2 linked regions of the Acaryochloris sp. CCMEE 5410 genome follow. The protein of the gene in region 1 interacts with the protein of each later gene in a pairwise test. Links are inferred from orthologs where the notes say so. Each region holds a gene or a part of one and is shown in the gene's direction. Other genes may lie near its edges.

Evidence for each region.
Region 2: the proteins of ON05_RS14020 (region 1) and ON05_RS12875 interact in binary tests that used the Escherichia coli proteins (3 or more experiments, as listed by UniProt). The link is inferred for Acaryochloris sp. CCMEE 5410 from one-to-one orthologs.

Annotation. Positions count from the first base shown.
Region 1 is NZ_AFEJ02000001.1:3,067,401-3,073,742, reverse strand. The notes cover bases 1-3,162. They hold ON05_RS14020 (trans-splicing intein-formed DNA polymerase III subunit alpha N-terminal partner DnaE-N), read left to right. Parts: upstream 1-365; coding sequence 366-2,960; downstream 2,961-3,162. Other genes in these bases: ON05_RS14025 (bifunctional (p)ppGpp synthetase/guanosine-3',5'-bis(diphosphate) 3'-pyrophosphohydrolase), read right to left, coding at 1-118. In the rest of the region: ON05_RS14015 (hypothetical protein), read left to right, coding at 3,210-6,342. UniProt on the Escherichia coli protein: DNA polymerase III is a complex, multichain enzyme responsible for most of the replicative synthesis in bacteria. This DNA polymerase also exhibits 3' to 5' exonuclease activity. The alpha chain is the DNA polymerase catalytic subunit.
Region 2 is NZ_AFEJ02000001.1:2,803,122-2,810,195, forward strand. Bases 1,745-4,721 are described here. They hold ON05_RS12875 (DNA polymerase III subunit gamma/tau), read left to right. Parts: upstream 1,745-2,170; coding sequence 2,171-4,273; downstream 4,274-4,721. Other genes in these bases: ON05_RS12880 (alpha-amylase), read right to left, coding at 4,266-4,721. In the rest of the region: ON05_RS12865 (GrpB family protein), read left to right, coding at 677-1,132; ON05_RS12870 (hypothetical protein), read right to left, coding at 1,374-1,520; more of ON05_RS12880, read right to left, coding at 4,722-5,762; ON05_RS12885 (serine/threonine-protein kinase), read right to left, coding at 5,972-7,074. UniProt on the Escherichia coli protein: Part of the beta sliding clamp loading complex, which hydrolyzes ATP to load the beta clamp onto primed DNA to form the DNA replication pre-initiation complex.

The DNA of each region.
Region 1 (6,342 bases):
TCAGGGTTTGTTCGGCAATGCCATCCTTGTCTTCAGCACCATCGACCTCCAGCATACATTCCTGTAGCCAAACGGGCAGTTCGAGATCGGTCGGTGAGACTGTAGCTTTCAAATTCATGCTACATCGGGGTACGGAGAAGACAGTTTAAACAAATCTTAACAGAGGCTTGTCCCCTATGGATTAGCTTTTGTAAAAGTGCAATCTTAATTCATTTGTATAAATTCTATTTTACCCAACTCCGAGACCGCTACTGCAGACAGTCGGGAAATCCTTATACAGTCAGCCATCACAAATAATGTTGGGGCGGTAGTCGTTGCGATCGCAATCCGTTACCCTATAGCCAGGTTTAGCAAGGATGTGGCCAATGTCTTTTGTGGGTTTGCATATTCACAGCGACTATAGTCTCTTGGATGGAGCCAGTCAGCTCCCAGATTTGGTGGCCCGCGCCGTGGAACTGAATATGCCTGCCATTGCCTTGACGGATCACGGGGTGATGTATGGGGCCATTGGCTTAATTAAGACCTGCAAAAAGCAAGGGATTAAGCCCATCGTCGGCAACGAGATGTACGTGATCAATGGCGATATCACTAAGCAGGAGCGTCGGCCTCGCTATCACCAGGTGGTTTTGGCGAAGAACAAGAAGGGCTACCAAAACCTCGTTAAATTAACGACTATCTCCAGCCTGCATGGGGTCCAAGGGCGCGGTATTTTTTCTCGACCCTGCATTAATAAAGACCTGCTAGAAGAGCACCATGAAGGTCTGATTGTCACTAGTGCCTGCTTAGGAGGGGAGATTCCCCAGGCGATTATGAAGGAAAAGCCGGATATCGCCCGGCGGATTGCCAAGTGGTACAAGGACCTATTTGGCGATGACTATTACTTAGAAATTCAAGACCACGGCTCCCAGGAAGATCGGGTCGTGAATGTGGAATTGGTGCGGATCGCCCAGGAACTAGATATTAAGGTGATTGCCACCAATGACTCCCACTTTATTTCTTGCTATGACGTGGAGTCCCATGATGCCCTGCTCTGTATCCAGACAGGCAAGCTGATTACGGAAGACAAGCGACTGCGCTACAGCGGTACGGAGTACCTGAAAACCGCTGATGAGATGGCCCTGATGTTTCGGGACCATCTAACGGATGATGTGATTTCGGATGCGATCGCAACCACTCTGGAAGTTGCAGACAAGATCGAAACCTACGATATCTTCCGGGACCCCCAAAGTCCTGACTACGAAGTACCAGAGGGCTATACGGCAGAAACCTATCTAGAGGAAGTGACCTGGGATGGCCTGCTGGAGCGCTGCAACTGCAAAGAACGATCCGAAGTCACGGATACCTATAAAGAACGTCTGGAATATGAGCTGGAAATGCTCCAACAGATGGGCTTTTCCACCTATTTCTTAGTGGTGTGGGATTACATCAAATATGCCCGCGACAACAATATTCCCGTGGGACCGGGGCGGGGCAGTGCGGCAGGTTCTCTGGTTGCCTATGCTTTAGGGATTACCAATATTGACCCGGTGCATCACGGTCTGCTGTTTGAGCGGTTCCTCAATCCAGAACGGAAGTCTATGCCTGATATTGATACGGACTTCTGTATCGAAAAGCGGGACGCCATGATTGACTATGTGACCCGCAAATATGGCGAAGATCGGGTGGCCCAGATTATTACCTTTAACCGCATGACCTCCAAGGCGGTGCTCAAGGATGTGGCGCGGGTGCTGGATATTCCCTATGGGGAAGCAGATCGGATGGCGAAGTTGATTCCGGTGGCTCGGGGTAAACCCACGAAGCTGAAGGTGATGATCTCCGATGAGACGCCCGCCCCAGAATTTAAGGAAAAATACGATAAAGACCCAATTGTGCGTCGCTGGCTAGATATGGCGATTCGAATTGAGGGCACCAACAAAACCTTTGGGGTCCATGCAGCGGGGGTGGTGATTGCCTCGGAACCCTTGGACCAGATTGTGCCCCTGCAGCGCAATAACGATGGGGCGGTGATTACCCAATATTTTATGGAGGATCTGGAATCCCTGGGCCTGCTGAAAATGGACTTTTTGGGTCTAAAGAACCTGACGATGATCCAAAAGACCACGGATTTGCTGAAGCAAAACCGCCAGCTCGATCTGGATGTGGATCGGGTGCCGATGGATGATCCAGAAGCCTTCCAGCTCCTAGCGCGAGGGGAACTAGAAGGGGTGTTCCAGCTAGAGTCCTCGGGGATGCGGCAGGTGGTCAAAGACCTAAAGCCCTCCAATATTGAGGATATTTCTTCGATTCTGGCCCTCTATCGACCGGGTCCGTTGGATGCAGGGCTGATTCCCAAGTTTATTAACCGTAAGCATGGTCGCGAAAGTATTGACTATCCCCATGATCTGATTAAGCCGATTCTGGAAGAAACCTACGGCATTATGGTCTATCAAGAGCAAATCATGAAGATTGCTCAGGATATGGCGGGCTATTCCTTGGGACAAGCTGATTTGCTGCGGCGGGCCATGGGTAAGAAGAAGATGGCGGAGATGGAGAAGCACCGCGAAATCTTTATCGATGGCGCTGCCGAAAAAGGGGTCGATAAGAAGGTCTCTGAAAATCTCTTTGACCAAATGCTGTTATTTGCGGAATATTGCCTGAGTTATGACACGCCTGTATTGACGTTGGAGTATGGTTGGCTGCCCATTGGTCAGGTGGTGCAGGAGCAGATTGAGTGTCAGGTCTTTTCGATTAATGAGCGAGGGCATCTATATACGCAACCGATTGCCCAGTGGCATCATCGGGGTCAGCAAGAGGTGTTTGAATATACCTTGACGGATGGCTCGACGATTCAAGCAACGGCGGAACATCAGTTTATGACGACGGATGGTCAGATGTACCCGATTCAGCAGATTTTTGAGGAAGGGTTGAGTTTGAAGCAATTGCCATTGCCTTGGCAGTTAGGGTTGCCGCAAGTTAGTTAAATCAGACTATTTGGCGAAGCCTGACGGGGTAATGTAGTTCTCTATGTTGCTCAAAGGAATACTGTTATCTTTGGTGGCAGTTCGGATTGGAATCTTTCAGGTAAAACAACTAAGAAAGTACTTATATTTCTCAAGGTTATCGCAAATCATAAAACAGCCTTTTTTGTTTCTTCCTATAGTGTTTAGGGAATATTTATTGAATGAGATTGAAATCTCATTATAAACAAAAAATAGTTAGAATAAAACACTATGATTCCGACTAAATGGATCAATGCCGCTGATTTAAATTCATGGGCAAATAGCAGGGAAAGCCAAGAAAGATTGCCTCATTTACTACGGCTTTTAGTACATGCTACTGTCACACATCTTCAGAGAGTTGGGTTTCCAGCTGGTGAGAGTGTACAGATGGGAGGATGGGATGGAGTCATTGAAACTGAAGAAGGTAATGCTTTCGTTCCCAGCGGCTGTTCTGTATGGGAGCTAGGTGTAAATACAAGAATTAAAACAAAAGCGGATGCTGATTATAAGAAACGATGCGATGATTCTTTAGGATTATCTCCTCCTGAAATAACCTTTGTATTCGTCACTCCACGGCGATGGGCAGGCAAAGAGAGATGGGTTCAGAAGAAAAATTCTGAAGGTATTTGGGCTGAGGTCAGGGCATATGATGCGGATGATTTGGAGCAATGGCTTGAGCTTGCTCCAGCAGTTCATGCTTGGCTAGCCCAAATACTTGGCAAATGGTCAGAAAATTTTCAAGATTTGAGTAGTTGGTGGGATGAATGGAGTAAAACAACTGCTCCAAGACTAACCCCTTCATTACATTTATTAGGACGAGAACAGCAATCAGAGAATGTTAGAGACTGGCTAAATAACTCACCATCAAAACTGACTATCCAAGGAGACTCCTATGAGGAAGCTTTAGCTTTTTTCGCAGCAATAATATATGAGTTATCAGAACAGGATCGAGTTCAATATCTATCTCGGTGCGTTCTTGTGAAGAAGGACTCATTATGGAGAAACTTTAATAGTTCTCAGCAGTCGCTAATTCTTATCCCTATATTTAGCTCAATTACATCCATACCTCAGAACCATCATGTCCTAATTCCTATAGGAAGAGAGGGAAGCCCCAATCAAGACACTATTAAACTCTCACGTTTGTCTAGAGAAGGCTTCATCAATAATTTGATGAATATGAATTTCTCACGGGAACGAGCTAGCGTCCTATCCAAGGAATCTAAGCGAAGTGTATTGTTATTACGCCGTCTAATTTCATCGAACTCTGAAACGCATACTCCTCAATGGGCAAAAGCTGAAGAAGCACGTCAGTTTCTTCCTGCCTTGATTATCGGGGCTTGGGATGAAACAAAAGAAGCTGATCGTAGGGCTGTAGAAAGTCTTGCTAACAAGCCTTATGGAGATGTTATCAATGATCTGGCCCGCTGGCTCAATACTTCTGATTCCCCTATTCAGAAAACTGGAGATGTATGGCAGATAGTATCACATGAAATTCTCTGGCACTACCTATCACATTTTATAGTGAGTGACGATCTAGATCGATTTGAAAATTTAGTATGTTCAGTCTTAGGAACTTTAGACTCACAAAAAGAACTCTCCTTAGAGCAACCGTTTAGTGACAGTTTAAGTGGTAAAGAGCTACCTCATTCATCTTTTATTCGGCAAGGTATAGCTGAAACAATGATGATCTTATCGGCTCTAGGTTTACCTTCAGGGCTACAAGATGCAGTGACTCCACAACGTAGAGTGAGTCGTATTGTACGTAAGCTACTCAACATAGAATCCAGTCATCAACGACTGATGTCTCTCTCAAGCTTGTTGCCCAAGTTGGCAGAAGCAGCACCAGAAGAATTTCTAGAATTCATAGAACAAGATCTAGAAAAAGAAAAGCCAATATCACTAGATTTATTTCAAGTGAATTTGTTGGGAAACTCTCAGCATATATACTTACTTTGGGCACTAGAAACACTTGCTTGGGAACCAATTTACCTTGCAAGAGTCAGCATTATTCTAGTTAGGTTATCTATTCTTGATCCTGGCGGTAATATAACTAATAGACCTTTCAATAGCCTGTGCGAAATTTTTAAATGTTGGAATCCCCAGACTTCAGCTCCTTTTGATAAACGCTTACGTGTTCTTAACACTCTGTTGTCAGTTGAGCCGGATGTTACTTGGCGTTTACTTTGCAACCTAATGCCAAGGAATACAGGTGAAATATCACATCCAACTTATAAACCTCGATGGAAAGATTGGGGTGAGCAAAACCAAGAGGTTAATTGGAATCAATATTGGTGCAATATTGATGATTTAGTGAAGACAATGCTGGGCTGTGTAGAATCTGATGGTCGAAGATTGCGTGATATAGTCAAACTCCTTGAATTACAGCCACCTAATATTGTCAACAAAATCGTTGAATTCTTACATTCAATTGACACTTCCGAAATTCAAGATTCTGAACTTGTAGAAATATGGATTAACTTACGAAATATAGTTAGTAGGCAGAAGAAGTTTAATGATTTAAAGCCGAGACTATCCACAGAAGTAATAAATGCTATTGATTTAGTTCATCATAGGTTTGAGCCTCAAAGCATATCCTATAAATATGCTTATGTCTTTGATTATAATCCCTATCCTATAAAATACTTAGATTTGGACTGGCAATCAAGATCTTCTGAGGCTCAACAATTGCAGTATGAAACTGCTAAAAAAGTTTATTCTGAACATGGACTTAAGGCCGTATTGGATATTGCTATTAATGCTCCTAAACCTCATTTGCTAGGTGAAGCTTTTGCTAAAAATAGTCAACTTAATGAAGATGATTTGGTCATCATAAAAAATGTATTAAATGAGGGAAAAAGCAAGCTAAATTATTGTATAGAAGGTTTTTTCGGAAAGCGACTTGAGATATTAGGTATGGATTGGGCAATAGATATAATAAACCAATTGAGATTAGATAATTTTTCTAATGAACAGCTGTTTATACTTTTATCCCAATTCCCTTTTGAGAGTGAAGCCTGGGATATCATATCTCAATTTAGTGAAGAGCTGAAAGCACTTTATTGGAAAAAGGTGCCTACACATTGGGTAAGCATAAAAGATTGTGAAACTGCAATTCATGCACTGCTCAATATTGATCGTCCTTACGCAGCCCTAAATCTTGCTGGAATATCTTTGGATCAGGAAGCTGGCCATGCTCAAATACATCCTAATACTCTTATCAAGATTCTTGAGAAAATAGCGTGTTTGAATCCAAACTCTGAATTTCCCCAGCCAGATATAGCGATAACTAATTACTATATTGAGAAAGTTTTTGTTTCTTTGGATGCATCAGATTTTGTTGATCTAAACAAAATTGCTGAACTAG
Region 2 (7,074 bases), 270 kb from region 1 along the record:
AAGACCTCCAAAGTTGTGTCGTTGTGATCAACTGTTGGTGGCCCTTCAATATTGGCGAGAATATCGGACCTATTTCCACATTGCTGGAGATTGGGAAGTCTCTGAATCAACCGTCTGCCGTATTGTCCACCAGGTCGAGAGTGCTCTGATGAACTCAGGACTCTTCCGCTTACCCGGCAAGAAACATCTAATACAAGGATTTGAGCGACCTGATGTTGTCGTGATGGATGTGACTGAGACACCGATTGAACGTCCTCAAAAAGGACAAAAAGCGTATTATTCAGGAAAAAAAGAGGCATACCCTCAAATGCCAGATTATTGCTGACCGCAACACTTTAGAGATTATCTGTCTGAGCTTTGACAAAGGTCGTCGGCATGATTTCAGATATTCAAGGTTCAGGTATCCATATCCATCCAGATACCGAGAGTCTGCAAGATAGCGGATATCAAGGGATTGCAGCCTACCACGCCAACAGCTATGTTCCTCTCAAGAAGCCACAACACGGTGAACTGACTTCCCTGCAGCGAGAGTATAACCGTGCTTTGAGTCAGGAACGAATGGGGATTGAACACATTAATCGCAGCCTGAAGATTTTCAGAATTTTGTCGGAGCGCTATCGCAATCGTCGTCGTCGCTACGCGCTTCGGTGTAACTTGATTTCAGCTATTTATAACCATGAGCTATCTTTGGCTGCTTAAGGGATGGCAAACAGCCATACCACATCGTGAAATGAATATTGCAAGAGGTCTATTGATTGAGGTGCAGTGCATCACCCAAGTTGATGAGCGCAGTTCATCCATGGAGCAACTAGGGTACGAAGTCATGGGGGAATTTGGCATCTCAGGTCGTCGGTTCTTTCGCAAAAATAACCAACATGGTATTCGGACCCACCATATTCATATCTTTAACCACAGCTCAACCAAGGTGAAACGTCATCTGGCATTTCGGGATTACATGATTGCCCACCCGACAGATGCGAAGCAATACAGTGACTTGAAATGCCTGTTAGCTAGTCAATATCCCACAGATATCGATGGCTATATGGACGGTAAAGATAGCTTTATTAAAGCCATAGACATCAAGGCAGGTCAGTGGAACGCTTTACAAACCGACCAGCCGTCAGGGACCTAATGCTTCCACGCTTAATTGGATGCATAATGCAGCATTGGTGGCTGGGAGAATGATTAGCGACTGGCTGAGATCCACTCAGGGCTTCCTTGAAGGTCGCATCACTTTCAAGATCCATGATCCAGAAACGTTTGTCTTCACTGCTTCTTCTCAGAAGACCGATAGTTTAAGAAACGTGGTTTCATCCCACTCCATAAAGATAACTGTTTGCCCCAATGCCCCCAACCATTGGGGTTTTCTCCCTTTAAGAACGGGCACCTCTAAAGTTTTTATAGACGGTCAATAACCAATGATAGGCTTCTTCGAGTCCATCGGTCGTATCGACGTCTATCCCTACTTTTTTCCACTCCTCTACTCGTTGAAAAGAAAGTAGATTTCTGAATTCATCCATAGATGGTATTTCCATAATCTTAGGAGCCTTCAGCCTATGTTTATTAGTACTTCCGGGCCCTTTACCTTTGCAATTCATGCCTTGGCTCAGATAACGCCATCACTCCCAGAATACCCAAAAGAAGACCTTTTTTTAATGCTAGGTAAAGTCAGCAGATTTTATCGCTTTATCAAATACCAGAAATCACCTTGGAGTCATCAGTATTTTCTATAGCGCAACTCACTTTCAACGTCTCTCGCGATGCAACACGCCCTAAAGAACCCTGTACAAGCCGTATTAATAAAACATAAAGAAAATCGAAGGAACCGGATATTTTAGATCAAGCCTATCCACCGATCTGGGCATCAATCAGCCTATTGAGAGGTAGCCCCAATTCGCAGCACTCCATCTGGCAGATTCCGTGCCCAGCCAAGATCTGCTATCACCAGTCCATCTAGTCTGGCGGTTCTCTAGGCCTAAATCGCGAGGTGGTATGCTAATTCCTTTCTCCATCTTCTTGAGCCAGCCTGATTGTAATGACCGTTCAAGCACCAAGACAAAGCTTTTATGCTTTCTAAGATCTAGCTTGAGAAGCATTAACAGTAGCGCCATTCGGAAGCTCATCCACTAGAGTAGAGGTGGACGCCTTTGCTAATTGATTAGGGCAAGTTGTGGCTTACGAACCGCTGCATCATAAATATCGTCCCCAAGTCTTTGCAGATTTAGTGGGACAAGATGCGATCGCAACCACGTTGACCAATGCGATTGAGTTCGAGCGGATTGCTCCTGCCTATCTCTTTACTGGCCCTCGGGGTACGGGAAAAACCTCCAGCGCCCGCATCCTCGCCAAATCCCTCAACTGCCTCAATAGCCCAAAACCCACACCAATCCCCTGCGGTACCTGTTCCGTTTGCCAGGAAGTGGCCCTAGGCACATCTCTCGATGTTATCGAAATTGACGCTGCCAGCAATACGGGCGTAGACAATATTCGCGACTTAATCGAACGGGCTCAATTTGCACCGGTTCAGTGTCGATTTAAAATTTACTGCTTGGATGAAGTCCATATGCTCAGCACGGCAGCATTTAATGCCTTGCTGAAGACATTAGAAGAACCCCCAGATCGGGTGGTGTTTATCCTCGCGACGACAGATCCCCAAAGAGTCTTACCCACCATTATTTCTCGCTGCCAACGGTTTGACTTTCGGCGGATCGCTCTAGATCCCATGATTCAGCATCTCACCCATATTGCTGAACAAGAATCGATTGCCATTACTCCCTCGGCGGTAGAACTGATTGCCCAAGTTGCCCAAGGCGGGTTACGAGATGCAGAAAGTTTACTCGATCAGCTCAGCTTACTCTCGGGGGAAATTGATAATACCCAGGTCTGGGATTTAGTCGGCTCCGTCCCAGAACAGGCGCTCTTAGCCCTACTGCAAGCCATTATCGAACAACAGCCAGCATTGATGGTCGAACGTACCCATGCCTTGCTCGATCGCGGTCGGGAACCGTTAACGGTACTTCAGAATTTAGCAGGCTTTTATCGGGATTTGCTGATCGCCAAAACGGCCCCTACTCGCAGAGATTTAGTGGCCATCACGGCCCCGACTTGGACCGATCTGTGCCAGCTCGCCCAGCAGTTTGAGGTCAATGACATTCTGGCCAAGCAACAGCACCTACGCAATTGTGAAACTCAAATCAAGAATTCTACCCAGCCTCGCTTATGGCTAGAAGTCTCACTTTTGGGTCTGTTACCAGGTGCCGCCCAGTCTACCGATCCGAAGCCGATTCTTATTCAGACCTCACCCCAGCCCTTAGGAACTGCAACTCATTCACCGGAGCCAGTATCAGCAGGACCTGCTCACCCCGTTCCCCCGCCGGAAGCCCCTGCCCCCACTCAAACATCCCCAGTTGCTGACACGCCCCAACCCGCTGCTCCAGCAAGTCCCCAGGCCCCTCCAGCCCCAGAGCCTCAAGTTATCCCCCAACCAGAGGCCCACCCTCCTGCAGCCGAGGACTTACCTGCACCTCTAGAAGACTTACCCGAACCTCTAGAAGACTTACCCGAACCTCTAGAAGACTCACCCGAACCTCTAGAAGACTCACCCGAACCTCTAGAAGAAACTCCTGCCCCCCTGCCTAGCCTGCAGGCAGACTCCATTCCACCCCCAGCGCCCCCACAACCCGAAACGACGCCTGCTCCACTCCCACCCCCCTCAGACCCTTCTGCCCCTGTGCAGATTGATCTAATGGAGGTATGGCAGCAGCTTTTACAAAGCCTGAATTTGCCCAGTCGGGCCTTGCTAAAAGAACATGGCCAACTCCTCTATTGGCAAGGGCGAGAAGTTCGGATTGGCATTCGTAAAACCTTACTTCGACTGGCTCAAGGCAAAGTCCAAGAACTAGAAGAAACCTTCGAGAAGTGCTTTAATCGCAAAGTTAAAGTCACCTTAAAAGTCCTGACTGAAGAGCAAATGCGAGCCAAACCGGCCTCCACCTCTTCTGCTCCACCGCCTGTCTCTGCCCCACCGCCTGTCTCTAATCCACCGGCCAATATGGCTGCGCCCCAGCCGGTTGCAGCTCCTCCTGCGCCCCTGCAGAATGGTCATGCAGCCCCACAAACTGCGCCAGCAGCACCTACTGCAGCACCGCCCACCTGGCAAAGCGAGGACGAAATCACCTCTGCAGCCAAGAGTTTCGCCCAATTTTTTAACGGCGCTTTTGTGGATATTGATCCGAAAGAACCTGAGCAAACAGAAACGGCTAAATCTAAATAACGGAAGGCTCATCCGTTTGGGGAACCCATACAGAGACAGAGCCAGCCTTACAGACAAATTCAGCCCAACCCTCAGCATTGGTCGTGATCGGCTCGGAGATATGTTCTGTCACATCCCGATAGGTTTGGTGGGGGTGTCCCATTTCCATCCATTTGCAGCCCTGATCACCATTGCTAAGGATGACGGCCATTCCCCCTGGATGCTCATCCGTGCCTAAGCGAGTCCAGCCCACACAGTTGGCATGATCAAAATAGTCATACTGATCGCCATAGGCATAGGTCCGTCGAGCACCTAGGAACTTATCGATTAACCATTGATGACTGTCCAACCAAATTTCATACTCATTACCATCACGGCCTTTGTCCTTGTAGTGAGCCCCATAATAGTCCGCATAGAAAATACAGGGATATCCATCTCGACGTAACAAAATCAAGGCATAGGCCAAGGGCTTAAACCAAGACTCCACCACAGACTCTAACGCCTGCAAGGGCTGAGAATCATGATTTTCAACCAGAGTGACGGCTAAGGCAGGCTGCTCTTTCACCAACGTGTCATCAAAAATTTGGCGGAGGTCAAAGTCACACCCTTGCGTACTTGCCACCGTAAAGTTGTAGTGCAACGGGGCATCAAACAGCATGACGTCGCCCCCGGTGATTTTGACAAAATGGTGCAGGGCTTCAATTTCGTCGGACCAATATTCCCCTACTGCAAACAGCCGCTTCGGGGAGTGCTGTCGACAATGGTTCAGCCACTCGGGGAAAAAATCTGCTTTGACATGCTTGACGGCATCAAAACGGAACCCATCGATGTGGGTCGTGTTAATCACCCATTCTCCCCAACGTTTGAGTTCATCCCTGACTTCAGGATGTTCCATATCCAGGTCACACCCCATCAGGTAATCAAAGACTCCCTTTTCTAAGTCAACGTTGTCATCAAATTTTTTGTCTTTAAACAAATAGACTGCTTGCTGGCCATCGTTGTAGGCGTTATAGTCCACGGCATCAAAGTGCCACCAGTGCCACTCTAGGTCTGAATACTTGCCCTGACGACCTGGAAACGTGAAATGGGTCCAGACTTTGACGGTTTGAGTGTCACCAATCGGCTGGTGACGATTATTAGGATTCATGGGTCGCGCTTGGGCCTCTTCTTCGGCATCCGCACCCATCTTGTGATTAAGCACGACATCAGCATAGACATGAATGCCAGATGCCTGAGCCTCCTCAATCGCTGAGATATATTCATCTTTAGTGCCATATTTGGTGCGAATAGACCCTTTTTGGTCGAATTCACCCAAGTCATACATGTCATAAACACCATAGCCCACGTCATATCCTCCTGCTAGACCTTTATAGGCAGGCGGTAGCCACACAGCGGTGATACCCACATTCGCTAGATCGGCAGCTTTTTTCTTCAGTTCACTCCACAAACTGCCATCAGCGGCGTTGTACCAATGAAAGAACTGCATCATTACGCCGTTGGGTTCAGACATACATGACCTCTACTTGGAAAGATAGGGATTTCAATTTTATTCGTTAGGGATAAATTGGTCGAATTTTTTGGATTAAGGCTATATAGATTCGCCCTTAAAACATCCTTATCCAGGTATGGATGCCCCACTAATGGGCCTGTGCTCAATTGAGCAGATTCTCGTCAAAACTTGATGCAATATATCTTGAACCAAGGCCGATTCGTTGTGTTCTATTGACGATAAGCAATATATTTTAAACCCGTTTGCAGAGGATTACCGTTCTCAAGAATCGTGATTTCAGCGGTATTATCATTAATCCATCTCACAGCGCTTCGGGTGGTCGGTAAGGTGGAAGATTGCTCCAGCAAAATGCCATCGGCGTACTCCCAGGTACCAGTATGTTCTTGGGAAAAGCCATTGGTAAAGGTGATGCGGTTACGCCAAGTCCCATCCTGTTTATAGTGAGTGGTGCCTGTAAAAGGTGGCACAACATTCAGTAATTCAGCTTTCCAGGTACCCACAACAGCAGAAGAAGTTTGCTCAGACCGATCTGAGGCCGATGGCGTGGTGGGTTCAGGCTCTTCATCCAGACTGGGACTAGCCCCGCCGACAGGGACTGGCGCATTGGGCTGACCGGGCCGAAATAACAACAAACCGCCGATGCCGACTAGTGCGATCGCACCCACAAATCCCTTCCATCCTCTTAGAAAAGGCGGTATGCTCACGGCTTCCCGGTCTTGAGGCTGCTGAATGGTGGGTGTTTGAGAACGAGAGGCTTTCTGCGTAGGAGCAACTGTAGCGGAATCCCTCTGCAGAGCAGCTAACATTTCCTGAGCTGAAGAGAATCGCTCTCGCGGATGATAACGTGTGGCTCGGTCGAGGACATCTGCTAGGACACCATCAAGTCCAGAAGCATGTTGACGCCAGAGCAGCTCTCCCGTGCAAGGATCGCTACCCAAGTGTGTGGGCAATCTCCCCGTCAACAGAACCATCATTGATAGCCCAAGGCTATACAAATCACTGGAGAAAACGGGTCGCCCTGCTGCTTGTTCAGCAGGCATATAGCCCGGCGTGCCAATTACAATCGAGGACGTGGTTTGTCCTTGAGCGTTGATCTGAGTCCCCATCACTTCTTTGACCGCCCCAAAGTCAATCAAGACAGGCTTGCCATCCCGATGTCGCCAGATGATGTTATCGGGCTTCAAATCTCGATGAATGATGCCTTGGCTATGGATGTATTCCAGCACTGGCAGAGTCTGCTGCAGAATGTCCATAATCACACTGGCATTCACGGGTTGCTGCCATTGGGCTAACGTGTGGCCATTCACCCATT